Regions from separate parts of the Vibrio alfacsensis genome, predicted to be linked through region 1. Evidence: predicted binding sites of a transcription regulator. Region 1 holds the regulator's gene; each other region holds the start of a gene.
The links. Region 1 encodes PurR, which represses purine synthesis genes. Its sites were predicted from a motif close to TNANGNAAACGTTTNCNTNA; they were not measured.
Positions count from the first base shown of each region.

Region 2: the regulator PurR is predicted to act here: its motif matches at 1,375-1,394, upstream of purL (phosphoribosylformylglycinamidine synthase).
Region 3: the regulator PurR is predicted to act here: its motif matches at 2,380-2,399, upstream of VA249_RS17295 (formate--tetrahydrofolate ligase).
Region 4: the regulator PurR is predicted to act here: its motif matches at 2,426-2,445, upstream of VA249_RS08820 (inosine/guanosine kinase).

Region 1 is NZ_AP024165.1:2,073,636-2,078,115, forward strand. Features, by position in the region: gene elyC (envelope biogenesis factor ElyC) at 1-256, shown strand, start outside; gene torR (two-component system response regulator TorR) at 421-1,134, opposite strand; gene torD (molecular chaperone TorD) at 1,401-2,048, shown strand; gene purR (HTH-type transcriptional repressor PurR) at 2,491-3,495, shown strand; cyclic di-GMP riboswitch class I at 3,875-3,956, shown strand; gene VA249_RS09555 (TfoX/Sxy family DNA transformation protein) at 4,193-4,480, shown strand, end outside.
Region 2 is NZ_AP024165.1:665,562-670,041, reverse strand. Features, by position in the region: gene purL (phosphoribosylformylglycinamidine synthase) at 1-1,210, opposite strand, end outside; gene mltF (membrane-bound lytic murein transglycosylase MltF) at 1,534-3,114, shown strand; gene VA249_RS24215 (hypothetical protein) at 3,402-3,536, shown strand; gene tadA (tRNA adenosine(34) deaminase TadA) at 3,617-4,168, opposite strand; gene VA249_RS03065 (AbgT family transporter) at 4,349-4,480, opposite strand, start outside.
Region 3 is NZ_AP024166.1:634,702-639,181, forward strand. Features, by position in the region: gene glgC (glucose-1-phosphate adenylyltransferase) at 1-129, opposite strand, end outside; gene VA249_RS17295 (formate--tetrahydrofolate ligase) at 555-2,303, opposite strand; gene VA249_RS17300 (inosine/guanosine kinase) at 2,551-3,855, opposite strand; gene VA249_RS17305 (CreA family protein) at 3,986-4,459, opposite strand.
Region 4 is NZ_AP024165.1:1,900,789-1,905,268, forward strand. Features, by position in the region: gene VA249_RS08815 (H-NS family histone-like protein) at 337-744, shown strand; gene VA249_RS08820 (inosine/guanosine kinase) at 1,046-2,350, opposite strand; gene VA249_RS08825 (hypothetical protein) at 2,468-2,737, opposite strand; gene mnmA (tRNA 2-thiouridine(34) synthase MnmA) at 2,926-4,068, shown strand; gene hflD (high frequency lysogenization protein HflD) at 4,079-4,480, shown strand, end outside.

The DNA of each region.
Region 1 (4,480 bases):
AGTCGTTTTGGTGACGTCTGCGAGTCATATGAAACGTGCACTCTATGAATTTCATGCAGCCGGAATTAAGCCTATCCCTGCACCAACGAACTACCTTGCTATCGATGAAATTCATCAACCTTGGGTCAAATACTCACCTAGAGCACGGTACTTAGAACAAACGGAAATTTATTGGCATGAGTATTTAGGCGGCCTTTGGCAAGAACTGAGAGACACGGTAGTGCAAACGCCAATGGTGGAAGTAGAGCAGCCCTAGCTGAATTCCGTTGAAAAACAATAGCTTTAATTTATTGAGCAACAACTGAAAGTTATTAAGCAATTGCTAAAAATCAGCAGTTACAAAAAAGGAGAGCATGCGCTCTCCTTTTTTATTTCGCGATAACGTTTTAATTTCGCAATAACTTTTTAATTTAATAGTAACTAGTCACCTGCGAACATGTAGCCTTCACCATGAACGGTCACAAAGATTTGTGGGTTCTTAGGATCAAACTCCATTTTAGCGCGCATACGTCGAATCAATACATCAATTGTACGATCATTTGGCGCATCCACTCTGTGGCTGATCATGTTCAAAATACGTTCGCGGCTTAACACCTGGTTTGGATACGAAGACAGTGCAACCAGCAGTTCGTATTCTGCTTTGGTTAACTTCACTGGCTCACCATTACGGCTTAGCGCACGACGCTGAATATCAAACGTCCACTCACCGAAGCGCACAATGTGCTCTTCATTGCTTTCATTCACGTTCTTTTGTGAACCATTGCGTGCCGCTGAGATACGCCACAATAAGTTCTTAACGCGAACCAATAATTCCCTTAACTCAAAAGGCTTTGTCACATAATCGTCTGCGCCCATTTCTAGGCCAACGATTTTGTCAATGCTATCCGTGCGTCCTGTCACTAATATGATGCCGATATCTGATTGGCTGCGTAATTCACGCGTAAGCATAAGACCGTCTTCACCGGGCAGGTTAATATCCAACATAATCAAGTCAACACCGCCACCTTGAAGCACTTCACGCATCTCTGCGCCACTTTCTGCTTCACTGACTTTGTAACCTTCATTTTGGAAGTAGCCCGCTAACTTACTACGAGTTACAACATCATCTTCTACGACTAATACGTGATAGCTCATTTACACCACTTTCTGTCTTTTTTATTCCAAGACGTATTCTATTCATAACTAGTAACATTTCTAGTCATAGATACATTAAAAAGCAAGATTTTGCGATTTTATTGATTCAAAGCAAGCTTATTTGTTGCCATTAATAACTAGGCATAATTACCCATAAACAATAACAATTATAGTTACTGCTATTCATTTTAATTGTTTACACTTAAGAGATTATACTCAAGTGACTTCAAGATGCCGCCTTAAGTGCATCATTTCAGGAGCAAAAAATGCAAGAAGTGAAAGCTTTTAACGAAAAACGCGCCGAAATTTACTGGTGGTTTTCTAGCCTATTCGCTAAAGAACTTACCGAAAAAGACCTAGAGAGCTACCACAGTGTTGAAATCCGAAGTTTTTTAGCTGGCCTAGGTGAAAACGAATCCCTAAAGACATCAGTCGATGCATTGGTCGATGCACTCAACCGACTTCAAGATCGTGAAGACGCTCAACTCGAACTTGCCGCAGACTTTTGTGAGCTATTTCTGAAAACAGAAAAACACGGAGCACTTCCATACGCTTCCATGTACATCGGTGAGTCGGGTCTTCTAAACGATAAGCCAGCAGAAGAAATGGAAAAACTCATGGCGGACTTTGGTGTTCAGGTCGATGAAAACCTGAAAGAACCAGCCGATCACCTTGCTGTAGAGCTCGACTTCTTAGGCAACATGATCATTCGCTCTAACGAACTCGAGCAAGAAAAACATATGGAAGAAGCATTCGTGGCACAAAACGACTTCATCCAAAAGCAACTGCTTACTTGGTTACCTATGTTTGCAGCAAAATGTAAGCAATTCGATGAGTTTGGCTTCTACGTTAGTGTTGCTCAAATGCTGATCGCTTTCTGTAAACTGGACAGCGACTACCTTCTTGGTGAATAATTGCGGGCTATTTTAGGGGGACTCGTCATACAGCCCCCTTATTTTATTCGTTTGTTTCTCACTGGTTCAGAGAAGTACAGTGAATTTAGCCGTTAAAATGTGACATAAAAAGCACAAAACCATCGCTGAATATGTTGCCAGCCTGCTCACATAGGTCTAAAATGTGAGCGCAAACGATTAAATATGATTTATATGTAAACCGCTGAAATATAGCGGTTTTTGTGTTTTATTACTCTGCTTGCTGAGCCATTCCTTGTATCACTAATCAAGGAATATATTTCTCAGCAACCAATGTCGCTACAAATCTTTTTATACCGATTTCGGAACAACCACTGCCGAACCTATCAGCGTTGCTTTTTCGTAACTGCTCAGTTTGCGCAAGACACTAAGCGCATGGTTGTCTTCACTACGGTATTCAGTAACTCGATACAGGACATCATTTATGGCCACAATTAAAGACGTTGCTCGCTTAGCCGGCGTTTCAACCACCACAGTGTCGCACGTAATTAACAAAACTCGTTTTGTTGCTGAGACCACTCAAGAAAAAGTAATGAAAGCGGTTGATGAGCTCAATTACGCGCCTAGTGCTGTTGCTCGCAGCTTAAAGTGTAACTCAACGCGCACTATCGGTATGTTGGTTACTCAGTCAACGAACCTTTTCTTCTCTGAAGTGATCGATGGCGTAGAAAGCTACTGTTACCGTCAAGGCTATACATTGATCCTGTGTAATACTGGTGGTATTTACGAGAAACAACGTGACTATATTCGCATGCTTGCAGAAAAGCGTGTCGATGGCATTTTAGTGATGTGTTCTGACCTAACGGAAGAACTACAAGAGATGCTAGACCGCCACGCAGACATCCCTAAAGTCGTGATGGACTGGGGCCCTGAAAGCTCAAAAGCAGATAAGATCATTGATAACTCGGAAGAAGGTGGCTATTTAGCGACTAAATATCTAATTGATAATGGTCATAGCGAAATTGCATGTTTAAGTGGTCATTTCGATAAAGCAGCATGTAAAGAGCGAATTGCTGGCTTTAGACGTGCAATGGCAGAAGCAAACCTTACCGTTAAAGAAGACTGGATTCTTGAGGGTAACTTTGAATGTGATACTGCCGTTCTTGCTGCAGATAACATTACTGCAATGGAAAAACGCCCGACTGCAGTATTCTGTTTTAATGACACCATGGCACTAGGCTTGATGAGCCGTCTGCAACAAAATGGCATCAAGATCCCTGAAGACATTTCTGTGATCGGTTACGACAACATCGAACTTGCTGAATACTTCTCTCCACCGCTAACGACGATTCACCAACCAAAACGTCGTGTAGGTAAAAACGCATTCGAGATCTTACTTGAACGTATTAAAGATAAAGAGCACGACAAACGTATTTTTGAAATGCAGCCAGAGATTGTAATACGTAGCACAGTAAGCAAGCTCAACTAATCAATAATGCAGCTAAGTAATAAGAACTAAGCAATAATGACCGATTTGAAGCGCTCCTTTTAAGGGGCGTTTTTTATGTTCTGAATCCACCCTTTCGTCCTATTTTCTAATCATATTGGATTGGATTTAGGCAAGTAACATTGCCATAGGTGAAGCGATGAGCAATTGACTAATTTCGGGGTAGACAGCCCAGAGCACTTCGCTATAACATACTGTTTTAATTCAATGTATTTGAATTCGTATTTATGGTGTTGATAGGCATATCTAACCAAGAGATATGAAATAACACTCATTAAATACCCCTTTTTAATTGAACTAATGTCACACTTCCATATTCAGGATGTGATGTTAATTCAATGAAAGCAGTATTCTGATACCGTCACGCACAGGGCAAACCATTCGAAAGAGTGGGACGCAAAGCTTCCGGCCTTAACTATTTGTTTTTGAAGACCGTTATTTTTTAAAAACGGCTGTTTTTTTGAAGACTGCTATTTTTGAAGACTATCGTTTTTAAAGACTGTTTTCGATGATGGTTATTTTCAATCATCGTCGTATCAGTAGAAGGTAGCGGGGTTACCGATGGCAAATATGCATTTAACGAGTTTACCCTTTAATGACATTATAACTGCATGCATTTGCTATTCTCTCGGACCTGATTTTTGGTGGCGTAATACTAATTACACCGAGATAACTCATCATGGATAAACCGATACTCAAAGACTCTATGAAGCTATTTGAGGCACTTGGTACGATCAAGTCGCGCTCAATGTTTGGTGGCTTCGGACTGTTTGCAGATGACACTATGTTTGCACTAGTTGTAAATCATCAATTGCACATCCGAGCGGATCAGAAAACTTCATCTACTTTCGAGACTCAAGGACTTAGACCTTACGTCTATAAAAAACGTGGCTTCCCAGTGGTAACGAAATACTATGCTATTTCTGACGAGCTATGGGATTCAACCGACAAAATCCTTGATGTTGCA
Region 2 (4,480 bases), 1.4 Mb from region 1:
CTTCACCTGCGTGAGAATTAACTTTCTCTTCGTAAGTACGGAAGTAACCAAGTAGGTTTGGACGACCAAATTCGTTGTTGAACGCCGCGCCACCTAGTGGGCCTTCTAGCATGATGTCTAGGGCGTTAACGATACGACCCGGCTTACCGAAATCTGTTTCCCATGGCTGTTCAAAACCAGGAATACGTAGGTTAGACGTTGTGAAACCAACTAGACCCGCTTTTGGCTTACCACCGATACCAGTCGCGCCTTCGTCACGGATTTCACCACCAGAACCTGTAGAAGCGCCCGGCCAAGGAGAGATAGCCGTTGGGTGGTTGTGCGTTTCCACCTTCATTAGGATGTGCGCTTTCTCTTGGTTGTAACCGTACTGGCGAGTTTCTGGGTTCGGGAAGAAGCGACCAACATCCGAACCTACCATTACCGCTGCGTTATCTTTGTAGGCAGACAGTACGTTTTCAGGCGTGGTTTCGAATGTGTTTTTGATCATCTTGAACAGAGACTTCTCTTGCTTCACGCCGTCGATAGTCCAATCTGCATTAAAGATCTTGTGACGACAGTGCTCTGAGTTCGCTTGTGCAAACATCATCAGTTCAATGTCAGTCGGGTTACGTTCTAGTTTATTTACGAATGCATCGTAAAGGTATTCGATCTCATCATCTGCAAGTGCAAGACCTAGGGTAACGTTTGCGTTTTCAAGCGCAGTACGACCGCCGTTTAATAGATCTACGTCTGCCACAGGTGCTGGCTCTGCCGCTTGGAATAACGCATTTGCCGCATCGAAATCAGTAAACGTCACTTCCATCATACGATCATGGATAAGCGCTTTTACGTCTGCAATTTGTGCGTCGTTAAGAGGTGTCGATGTTTCTACGTAGTATGCCGTGCCGCGCTCAAGACGTTTTACTTTGTCTAGACCGCAATTGATGGCGATATCAGTAGATTTAGAAGACCAAGGCGAAATGGTGCCCGGACGAGGAGTAACAAGAAGTAAAAGACCTTCTGGCTCATGCTCTTCGATCGTTGGACCGTAAGTCAGCAATTTTTCCAGTTTTTCCAACTCTTGATCATCAAGGTCAGACTTTAGATCTGCAAAGTGCATGAACTCTGCGTAAATGCCAGTGACAGGCAGATCTTGTTCACGACAAAGTTCCAGTAGTTTATTAACACGAAACTCAGAAAGAGCTGGGGAGCCACGCAAAATTCTCATGTGCTTAGGTCTCTTGTTGCAAGTGATTAAGGTGATATTGGAATAAATTCAGTGGGTTATACTGTTTTCTTCGAAGCTATTCCCGAAGGTTTTTCAAACCTATGCCGATTCCACCTCTTCGTTGCGAGCGCATTATATAGCAATTGTTTTTGTGATGTAACATCAAAAGCAACCGTTTGCGTCATTTTTTTCGTCAAATTTGATTTACGACTTAAATGTCGATAAATCACACAATGTCGCACTCTATCTGCTTGATTCACTTTGCCCCATCGGCACGCTTTGATATAAAGGCAACTAGAAATTTATTGAGACGTACCCAATTAATGCAAATAAGTCAGTTCAATAGACTCAAGCGCAGCGCCTTACTTTTCGCGACTGTGCTTTTACTTTCTGCCTGTCAGATTGAGTCAGAACCTAAAAGTGAATTCGAGCAAATCCAAGAACGTGGGGTTCTACGTGTTGGCACGCTAAATAACCAACTCTCTTATTACATTGGTCCAGATGGCCCGGCAGGTCTAGATTATGAACTGGCGCGTAAATTTGCCGAACAACTGGGCGTAAAGCTGGAGATTAAACCGGCTTTTCGCCAAGCAGAACTGTTCCCAGCCCTTAAAAAAGGTGACATCGACATCATTGCTACGGGCTTGACTCAAACTTCTCAAGCCGTACAACGTTTTCGTCCAGCTCCTGCCTATTACTATGTAAGCCAACAAGTGGTTTATAAGAAAGGCCAACTTCGTCCACGCGATCTCAAGCAGCTCATTGGCTACCAAAAAGCAAAAGACAAAAATGCCGAAGAAGGAGAGTTGAGTGCGGGAGCCGAAACGCTACAGATCGTCGAACAGTCACAATTTGTTCCTACGTTAACGGATTTACAAAAAGAGCACCCAGAGCTTCAATTTGAGATTGTTGGAAACGCCGACACTCGCGATCTCCTAAGACAGGTATCTACTGGAGAGTTACGCTTTACCGTCACCGACTCTGTTGAGCTCTCATTGGCACAACGCTTATATCCAGACTTAACCTTGGCATTCGAGCTAACCGAAGATCAACCAGTATCATGGTTTACCCGCCGATCGGAAGATGAAAGCTTATACGCAATGCTGATAGAGTTTTTTGGCAACATCAAACAGTCCGGTGAATTAGCGACATTAGAAGAAAAATACATCGGCCATATCGAAGCATTCGACTATGTGGATACTCGCGCCTTTATCCGAGCCTTAGACAACACACTGCCGAAATGGGCACCATTGTTCCAAAAATACAGTGAAGAATTCGATTGGCGATTGATTGCAGCACTGGCTTATCAAGAATCTCACTGGAAACCAAAAGCGAAATCACCAACAGGGGTACGCGGCATGATGATGTTAACCCTACCAACGGCGAAGAGCGTGGGTGTGACTGACCGTCTAGATCCAGAACAATCGGTTCGTGGTGGTGTGGAGTATCTACGTCGTATCGTTGCCCGTGTTCCGGATTCTATCAACGATCATGAAAAAATTTGGTTTGCTCTTGCATCTTACAACGTTGGCTACGGCCACATGATGGATGCGCGTCGCCTCACCAAAGCACAAGGCGGTGATCCTGATGCTTGGTCCGATGTAAAAGAACGACTACCCCTACTACGCCAGAAGCGCTTTTATAGCCAAACACGTTATGGTTATGCGCGTGGTGATGAGGCCCGTAACTACGTAGAAAATATTCGTCGTTATTACCAATCTATCATTGGACACGTGAGTCAGAAACCTGCGGTTGAAGAAGACACCAGTGAGCTTCAAGTCATCCCGCCATTAGACCCGAATATCTTGGTTTCTGGCGCCGTTGAAACGTTGACAGACCAAATTTCTGGAGCAGTAGAAAGCATACCGGGAACCGAGCAACAAACGCCAACAACGGTGGAATAAACCTTTCGAAAATAGCGAGCGAATGGCTCGCTATTTTTTTATTGAGTCAACAGAAAAAGTTAACTAGAATCGCGTCTTTCGGACTTGTTTCTAACTCCCAACACTTCGCTTTCTAGCCAAAGTCAAAGAAACAGAAACAATGGGTCCTTTGTGTCACCTCTCCTCGATCTGATGTCACCATCATCCATAAGTATGCATCTCAAGAATGCCAACTATTGATAATGTATCAGGCGCTTACTCGTATAAGTGTCGGAGAGCGTGTTCGTTGTCTGCAAGAGGTTCTGGTTATGAGAAAACGCAGAGTGCAGTCAAAACGTTTGAATAAGACAGTGGCTGCTAACCGCCGTAAGCGCACGCTTACCGGCATTAAAAAGAAAGTCAGTGCACGTAACCGTGTTTTTGTTCACCTAGTGAACCACTGATAACTTGAAGCAAACATCTACTGCAAAGTAGGTGTTTGCTAAAAAACAATCCCTGTATTGTCCAAGAATAAACGCACGACCTACTCGCCTTTATCTTCTTCTTTTTCTTTTACTCCTTGCCCCTCTTCCAATGCTTTCTGCGCTTGTTTCTGAGCTTTTATTTCTTTACGACGACGCTTAAAAAACGCCTGTAACTGAGTGCGACACTCCGCTTCTAGTAGACCCCTTTCTACGGTTGCGTAATGATACGCTGCTTGGCTTTCAAACAAGTTTAATACCGTTCCTGCGGCACCAGCTTTTAAGTCGGGAGCACCGTACACGACACGTTTTACTCGGCTATGAAGTAACGCGCCTGCGCACATTGGACATGGCTCTAACGTTACGTACAACGTGGTATCCAGTAAGCGGTAATTTTGTAGCGCTTCCCCTGCTTTACGTAAGGTTTGAATTTCTGCATGAGCGGTCGCATCATGGGCGCAAATAGAGCGATTCCAGCCCTCTGCAATGATCTCTCCATCCTTAACTAAAACAGCCCCAACAGGAACTTCACCCTCCGCTTCAGCTTGCTCAGCAAGCTCCATCGCTCGGCGCATAAACAATTCGTCTTGAGAGGAAAAAGAAAGGTCAGACAAAGGAACTCCAGAGAAAATAACGATTCATCAAACAAGAATAGTATCACTAACTTTTGCATCGCTACAGAAGAAGCCATCGCCATTTTTAGAAAGATGAAAACAAAAAAGCGCAGGCCTCTCGACCTGCGCTTTTCAATTTTTGGATAGTCTTTTCTATCTTTGGATAGTAATCGACTGTAATTACATCGTGTAAGTGTAAGGTGCTTGGATACCTAGAGGAATGCCTAGCATCCAGTAAACCACTAGGAATAGAGACCAACCGATCAGCATAGCAATCGAGAATGGCATCATTAGTGATGCTAGCGTACCGAT
Region 3 (4,480 bases), on a different replicon from region 1:
CGTTAGTGTGAAATCAATAATACGATACTTCCCGCCAAACGGTACTGCAGGTTTTGCGCGGTCATCAGTCAGAGGGCTAAGTCTCGAGCCCATCCCTCCTGCTAAAATTACAGCGAGTGCATCTTGCATAATATTCCCTTTTATTTTTCGTGCGCCTTTCTAAGAAGCTAAATAGCTTGAGGAGTAGCCAACTGCCTGCCTACGACTGACGCTGTTAAATGTCCATGACGTTTATAAACATTAGTACAAGAATCGAGCCAGCGAATTTAGTCAATAAATTCAATAGTTTTAAGGTTTATGGATTGTTCTTTTGCACTATGTTAGAGCGAGAGTGCAATTTTGATGCACCATGTTGGGGAGATCAGAGGAGCGCAACATAAGCGCTCTTAAATTTACAATGTAAAGTGTTTTATAAACAATGAATTATTAAATATAGGTTTTGACTTTTTTGGGAGAAATAGGAGCTGATGGCTCCTATTTTTTTGAATGGAGGTGTCGGAAAAAGGGTGGTATTGAATGGTGAACTCGTCTCAAATGACCACTATCGGCGCAATCTACGATAAGCCAATGATATTTCCGAAATCATCAAGGTCTAAATTCATGAATGCCGGTTTGTCCGGTAAGCCTGGCATGGTCATGACACTGCCAGATAGTGCATAAACGAAACCGGCTCCTGCACACAAACGTAATTCACGAATTGGAACACTAAAACCTGTCGGAGCGCCTTTTACAGCGGAATCGGTGGTAATCGAGAGTGGTGTTTTAGCGATACAAACCGCGAGATCATCAAATCCAAGTTGTTCAAAATGAGCCAGTTGAGCTTTGGCTAATTCACTCATTTCAATATTTGATGCACCATAGCCGACTTCACACACCGCCATGAGTTTCTCTATTAAAGATTGCTCTTTTTGATAAAGCGGAAGGAAATTTGATGATGTCTCACATGTCTCTACCACGTACTGCGCAAGCTCAACAGCACCTTCTCCGCCATTAGCAAAAGCGGTACTTACAGCCACTTTAACATCGGGATTGAAAGTGTGAATAAGCGATTTCAATTCGAGTAATTCATCGACAGAGTCTTGTGGGAACTGGTTAATCGCGACGACAGCAGGAAGACCATACTTATGAACATTATTGATATGCCATTTTAGGTTTTCAAATCCCGCTTTTAAGGCCTCATGATTCGACGCAAAGATTGAATCTGGAATTGCCATTCCTGGGCGGAGGTCATAGAGGCCTGAGTTTGCTTTTAGTCCTCGTAGCGTCGCAACAATAACTACGCAATCTGGTGCTCTTTTTGCAGCTGCAGCTTTAATGTTACATGCCTTTTCAAACCCCATATCTGAACCAAAACCACCCTCAGTGACAACGTAACTGGAAAGTTTTAGTGCAATTTCGTCAGCAATGATGGATGAGTTTCCATGAGCAATGTTCGCAAATGGTCCAGCATGGATCAGGGTCGGAACGCCCTCGAGTGTTTGCATGAGTGTTGGGGCGATGGTTTCTTTCAACGTTACCGCCATTGCACCTGCAACTTGGAGATCTTCTGTGGTTACTGGAATGCCATCAAGGTTGTAAGCGACAACAATGCGTCCAATTCGTTGACGAAGATCTTTTAAATCTTTTGCTAAGGCAAGGATTGCCATTAACTCGGATGCCGCCGAGATATCAAACCCTTCTTCGCGTTCAAAGCCGTTAATGGTTTTACCATCTTCGTTCAAACCGATTTTAACCATACGGAGTGCACGATCATTGTGGTCCATTACACGTTTCCATGTAATACGCTCTACATCGATTTTTAGCGCTTTCAGCCCTGTTCTTGCTTCAAATGCTTCAAACCCCTCACGCAGCTCATGATAGACGCGTGCATCTATTGCTGCAGAAGCAAGGTTATGGGCCGCAGTGACAGCATGAATGTCGCCAGTTAGATGCAGATTCAATTCATCCATTGGCGCGACTTGAGAATAACCACCGCCAGCGGCGCCTCCTTTGACACCGAATACAGGTCCCATTGAAGGTTGGCGTATGCAGGCCATGACCGATTGATTGATTTTAGCGAGGCCTTGCGAAAGACCAATGGTTGTTACCGTTTTTCCCTCACCTAGTGGGGTAGGGGTAATGGCAGTGACCAGTACTAATTTCCCATCTTGATTGTCATTAAGGCGCTCAAGGCATTGGGGATGAACTTTAGCTTTGTGTTTTCCGTGTGTATCGAATTCGTGTGGTAAAAGGCCGGCATTTGCGGCAACAGTTTCAATCGAAGACAACGGTGTGTTTCGGCAAATTTCAATATCAGACAGCATGGATACTCCAAAAAAATGGCTAACACGTAGCAATCAACAATCGCCACCGGAAGAGAAAAAATTTGATGGCAAGCTGTTGCGCAAACGTTTGCGCGAGAATAATACTGGTAAAATGTGAGCTGTAAAGCAGTTCATGCGCCTTAGCGTGCTACATGATAACAAAAAACACCAAACACTGCGCTAGATCAAAACAAAAAGGCCACCAAATGGTGACCTTCAAACAGATATACCTAGAAATGCTTAAATATCAGCGATCCCAATAAGTCTCTTCAAGACTGTCTTCTCTTTCTGGTAAGGCACGTGATAGGCGAGGAGAGTGCTGAGTGAGTACTTCATAGCTTACACGGTTTGCGTATTTACAAATTTGAGAAAGAGATGAATACGTCAAACAACGAACTTCGTGTTTTTCTGAGTTTGGTACTTCTTTCTGGTGGAAAGAATTGGCAGCCATATCATGCAAAAGCGCAGAGAGTGCGGCATCACCAGCACCGTTCGTGTTTTTGATTTCTAGTGGACCGCCAAGGTAAGGACCAATGTGTGAATATACTTTCATTGGATCTTGGCAATCGTCTTTACGCATCGCACGGCTAAATTCGAATTTGTTAAATTCGTCGATTGAGCCCTCAAGAATGTCGTGCATGGTTTCACGTTTCACTTTTTCATCAGTGTAACCTGCCATGTAAAGACCATTTGGTCCAGCGGTACACAATACAAGATCAACCCATTCAAGTGCTTTGTCTGCCGCCGCGAGTGGATCCGTTTCACCAGTAAGCGCAGCGCCTTCTTCTTCATTCATTGCAACAACGGATACATTGTCTCGAATGTACTCTTGCCACCACTTAGCGTTACCTTCGATAACGTATTTGGTGCCTAGAGTAAGGACAACTGGCACGTCATGCTTTTTAGCAAACTCAATCGCACGCTGCACTGCTTGAGGCATCTGATCTTCTTCTTTGCCACGCATTAAGTAAGACGATACAACAAGCGCAGACGCTTTCTGGAAGACTTCTTCAGGAATACTTTCAGGAGACAGTTTGTTCATGTGACCTTCGTTAATCGCGAAAGTACGTTCACCGTCTTGAGTGATGAGCGTGTAACAGCGACCAATAGGGCCGTCTACTGTTTGTAGGTGGTTTAGGTTCATGCGAGAAGAGGTGCGGCATAGGTAGCGGTATGCAAACGAGCCGACTTGAATGTTTTTCGACATGACACCCAGCAGCACAGATTTGCTGTCTGCTAGTACTGAATAGTTGTGTAATGTGTTTCCGATAGTGTCACCAGGGTATTGATGTGTAATCAGCCCTTTTTCAACTAACTCTTCGTACAGTGCATCTGCTTTGCTCTCTTCAAGAACAAGAGAATGACCTTTGCTTAGGTTGTATTTCGCTAGAAAGTCGTCGTCTACGCGCGCTTCAATATCTACGATGGTTTGGCCAACACCGACAATCGTTGGACGATACAGTTTAGGCGTTTGTCGAATTTGGTTAACTAATGGATCTCGAGCGTGAGTTGGGAAGTAGTGTTTTGATTTACGCTGTCCAGGAAACTTCATGCTTGTTCTTGATTGAGAAAAAAAAGAGGCGGGATTGTATCACAAAAAAATGAAATTCGTTGTCCTATTTGCAAAGAAATTTGCTCGCTGAAATTTTCAGCGAGCTGATGCTTTTATGAACAAATAAGACCTAGTTTGATGTTAATTCAGCCGGTTGGGTGTAAGCTTTCGTTCCCCAAAGTGGCACAGTAGACAAACTGTGTTTAAAGCTACCTTCGGTTTCTTTGGTTGTGTAGGACAAATACAGTAGAGTTTGGCTCTCTGGATCATAGATGCGTCTTACTTTCATTGTTTTGAAGAAGATACTTTTAGATTTTTTGAAGACCACTTCACCAGACTTACTTTTGTCGATCTTAGCAATCATTTCAGGCGTAATATCACCAGTTTGGCGGCAGGAGATAGAACTGTCGCTCGGATCGGAAAGGCTTAAGTTCGCCTCAATAGATGCAATGTGACAAGTGACGCCAGTGACAACTTCATCTTGTAGGTGTCCGATTTTGATGTCTTTCATCGTAAACATACCAAGCGATACGTCACCGACTTCATTGTTGCCACACCCGGCAAGAACAGTAAGCAGACTTAAAGCAAGCAAGCGTTTTTTCATGTTTTCATCCCTTAAATAGGC
Region 4 (4,480 bases), 170 kb from region 1:
GTACAAAGATAATTCGCCGCTATTTCTTGTAACTAAGCGTGATTTTTTCTTATTACTAAGCTTAATTTTACAATTCAGCCACTACACTCATGATATACAAAATGAGAACTGCCCCTATCTATATAGTGCATTTAGGCCTATAAACCGTAAAGATTTTCTACTATTCCAATTTAATATTGATTTATTGCTAAAAAAACAATCTAAATCTCAAATTAGTATTTGCACATATTCTAAAGATAACGTTAAATATAAAGACTGTTTTTATTTATCGTTCGGCATTTGTGAATCATAAAGATTCCCAATGCTTGGCAATCTCACCTATTAATAGGAATCGTTATGTCTGAGCTGACTAAAACACTTCTAAATATCCGTAGCCTTCGTGCATTTTCTCGTGAGCTGACTCTAGAACAATTGGAAGAAGCTCTAGATAAACTGACTATCGTTGTTCAAGAGCGTCAAGAATCTGAAGAAGCTGATCGCGCAGCACAAGCTGAGCAAGAAGCGAAAATGGCTGCAATTGCAGAACAAATCGCAAAAGATGGCATCGACGTTGAAGCTCTAATCAGCGCACTAGCTGGTGAAACTAAGACTAAAGCAAAAGGTAAACGTGCTCCACGCCCAGCTAAATACAAATACGTAGATAGCAACGGTGACGAAAAAACTTGGACAGGTCAAGGCCGCACTCCATCAGCAATCCAAGAACAACTTGATGCTGGTAAATCACTAGATGAATTCTTACTTTAAATGTGATTAAAGATTTAAAAGGCTTTCGATGGAAGCCTTTTTTATACCCATTCAAATAATAGTATTCTCGCTGTGACGAGCTAATGCTACTGATAGTTTCATTATATAGATTGAAACTAGATGCATTGGTGTAAATTTTCATTCAGCCTCTATAAGAAGTTGTCTTACCAAGAGATTGAATAACAATTTATCTGAATCCATGATGGGTTTTATAAAACAATAAAAATGGCGCATTAAAAAATGCGCCATTTTCAGCTTTAGTACTTTTTACTGTTAAACGTCGTCAAACACTCTAAGAGTATTAACGCTCCCAGTACGCTTCTTCCAAGCTATCTTCACGCTCAGGAAGGCCACGAGATAAACGTGGAGAATGCTGCACTAACACTTCGTAACTCGCGCGGTTTGCGTATTTACAAACTTGAGAGAACGAAGAGTAAGTTAAATACTCATTGCTGTGCTTGCTTGAGTTAGGCACATTTTCTTTGTGGTATTTATTTGCAGCCATATCGTGAAGTACTGCTGACAGTGCTGCATCGCCTGCACCATTGGTGTTCTTGATTTTCTCAGGACCACCCATGTATGGAGAGATATGTGAATAAACTTTAATTGCATTTTCACACGCTTCTTTCTTAGCAGGACGGCTGAATTCGTAACGGTTAAACTCTGCAACAGAACCAGGAAGCAGCGGTAATGATGTTTCACGTTTCGCGCTATCTTCGGTATAACCCGCCATAAATAAACCAACAGGACCCGCGGTACATAGAACTAAATCTGCCCACTCGAGTGTCTTATCAGATGCAGCTAGTGGATCTGACTCACCTGTTAGTGCTTCTGCTTCATCTTCGTTCATAGCAACCACAGACACATGGTCACGAATAAATTCTTGCCAGAATGTAGGATCATCTTGAATGACAAATTTGGTGCCCAGCGTTAATACTACTGGAACATCATATTTTTTCGCGAAGTCAATGGCACGCATGGTTGCTTCAGGCATTGGATCGCCTTCTTTACAACGAACAAGGTATGCCGTCAAAACAAGTGCAGAGGCACTTTTGAAGATTTTCTCAGGAATATTGTCTGGGTGAAGTTGGTTCATTTGACCTTCGCTGATCGCAAAAGTACGCTCACCATCTTCAGTAATTAGCGCAAAGCAGCGACCAATTGCACCCTCTACTCCCTGTAGGTAGTTCAAATCCATACGGCTAGAGGTGTTACATAGGTAACGATAACCGTAGCTGCCAATTTTGATATCCTGACTCATTACACCTAAAAGTGTCGAGCGGTCATCCGCTAGCACAGAGTAGTTGTGTAACGTATTACCGATCGTTCCGCCTGCATACTCATTGGTAATTAGGTTTTCTTCTTTTAATTGTTGATAAAGCGCTTCAGCAGTCGCATCATCAATAACCAACGAGTGTCCTTTACTCAAACCGTACTTTTCAATCACATCCGTTGTAACTTTAGCTTCAATATCTACCAAGGTCTGATCAATACCGATGATGTGAGTGCGCGTCATCTTCTTGCTTTCTTGTGCTTGGCTCACCAAAGGGTCACGAGCATGAACAGGAAAGTAGTGCTTCGATTTGCGTTGTCCAGGAAATTTCATATTGTTAGTCTGAGTCAGGGATGAAAAGGAGAACGGATTCTATACCGCTGACAATAAAGCAGCAATAAAAGCAATTATAGCAAACGTTTGCCGCTTATATTTTTGTTCTCGAGCCCGTTATTCGCCTTCCATAAAGCCCAAATCAGGCAATTGATTTAGATGTTCTGTATAACGTTTTAAATTAAATTCACCGTCATTTTTCATGACATCAAATACCTCAATTGACATCGCACAAGCCATCATCGCCACTGCATCTTCACGTGGAGTACCTGTCATCATTAAGCGCATTAGGGTTTCTTTTACTTTTAGTGGATTGCCGTCTTCCAGTTGATTCTCAATAATTTCGATCAACTCGGCTTCTTGCATAAATTGGTTTTCTTCCGTCATTTGAATTTTCCTCTTGGATTTTTGCCAACTATGCCATATATACCCTCCCTATACTTATGAAATTACTAACTCGTGATGCTATTAGCTTAAAATGTAGCAAATCGAAGTGTGATTTCGATCTCGGATCTGTCACCGGTCTGTGGATTCTGTTAGAATCTTCGTCCCGTTTATTTAAGTGGTGTTTAGTAATGTCTGATAACAGTCAAAAGAAAGTCATCGTCGGTATGTCCGGCGGCGTTGATTCATCTGTTTCTGCGTATCTTCTAAAGCAGCAAGGCTACCAAGTGGAAGGCCTGTTCATGAAGAACTGGGAAGAGGATGACAACGAAGAATATTGTACAGCAGCAGAAGATCTTGCTGATGCTCAAGCAGTATGTGACAAGCTAGGCATTCACCTACACACCATTAACTTTGCTGCAGAATACTGGGACAATGTATTTGAGTACTTCCTTGCTGAGTACAAAGCTGGCCGTACGCCAAACCCAGACATTCTTTGTAACAAAGAAATCAAGTTCAAGGCATTCCTAGAATTTGCTGATGAAGTACTTGATGCTGACTACATTGCAATGGGTCACTATGTGCGTCGCTCATTCCCGGAAAACGCTTCAGTTGGTGAAGAACAAGAAAAACCAGCGATGTTACGTGGCCTAGACAGCAACAAAGACCAAAGCTACTTCCTCTATACACTAAGCCATGAGCAAATTGCTCGCAGTCTATTCCCTGTTGGCGATTTAGAGAAACCTGAAGTACGTCGAATCGCAGAAGAGCAAGGCCTGATTACAGCGAAGAAAAAAGACTCAACGGGTATCTGTTTTATCGGTGAGCGTAAATTCACTGAGTTCCTTGGTAAATATCTGCCTGCTCAACCTGGTAACATTGAAACACCAGAGGGGGAAATTATTGGTCAACACCAAGGTTTGATGTACCACACGCTAGGTCAGCGTAAAGGTCTGCATATTGGTGGCCGTAAAGGCGGTGGCGGTAACGAAGATCCGTGGTTCGTTGGTGAAAAAGACCTAAAACGTAACGTTTTGATCGCCGTACAAGGTAAAGATCATCCGATGTTGAAATCAGAAGGTCTACTTGCATCACAACTTCACTGGGTCGACCGTGAGCCAATTCGCGATGTTATGAAGTGCACAGTGAAAACACGTTACCGTCAGGAAGATATTCCTTGTACAATCATCCCTGTCGATGATGAAAACATTAAAGTGATCTTTGATGAACCGCAAATTGCTGTTACGCCTGGTCAATCAGCAGTGTTCTACAACGGTGACGTATGCCTAGGTGGCGGCATTATCGAGCAACGTATTAAATATTCTCAAGCTTAGGAGTCGTTACGTGGCGAATACACTTTATGACCGTACTATCGCATTTGCAGGTATCTGCCAAGCTGTTGCATTGGTTCAACAAGCAGCGAAAAACGGACATTGTGATCAAGATGCCTTTGAAACGTCAATTAAAGCCATTATCAATACAAACCCAGCGAACACTATCGGTGTTTTCGGTCGCGAGGCCGATTTAAAGCTGGGGCTTGAATGCTTAGTGAAAGGGATTGATAGCACTCCAGCTGGAAGTGAAGTTACTCGCTACATCATTAGCTTAATGGCATTAGAACGCAAGCTAACAAGCCGCAATGATGCGATGTCACAACTTGGCGACCGCATCAAAATGGCCCAGCGTCAAACGGAACATTTTGAATTGCTAGATGATCAAATGATCAGCAACTTAGCAAGCATTTAC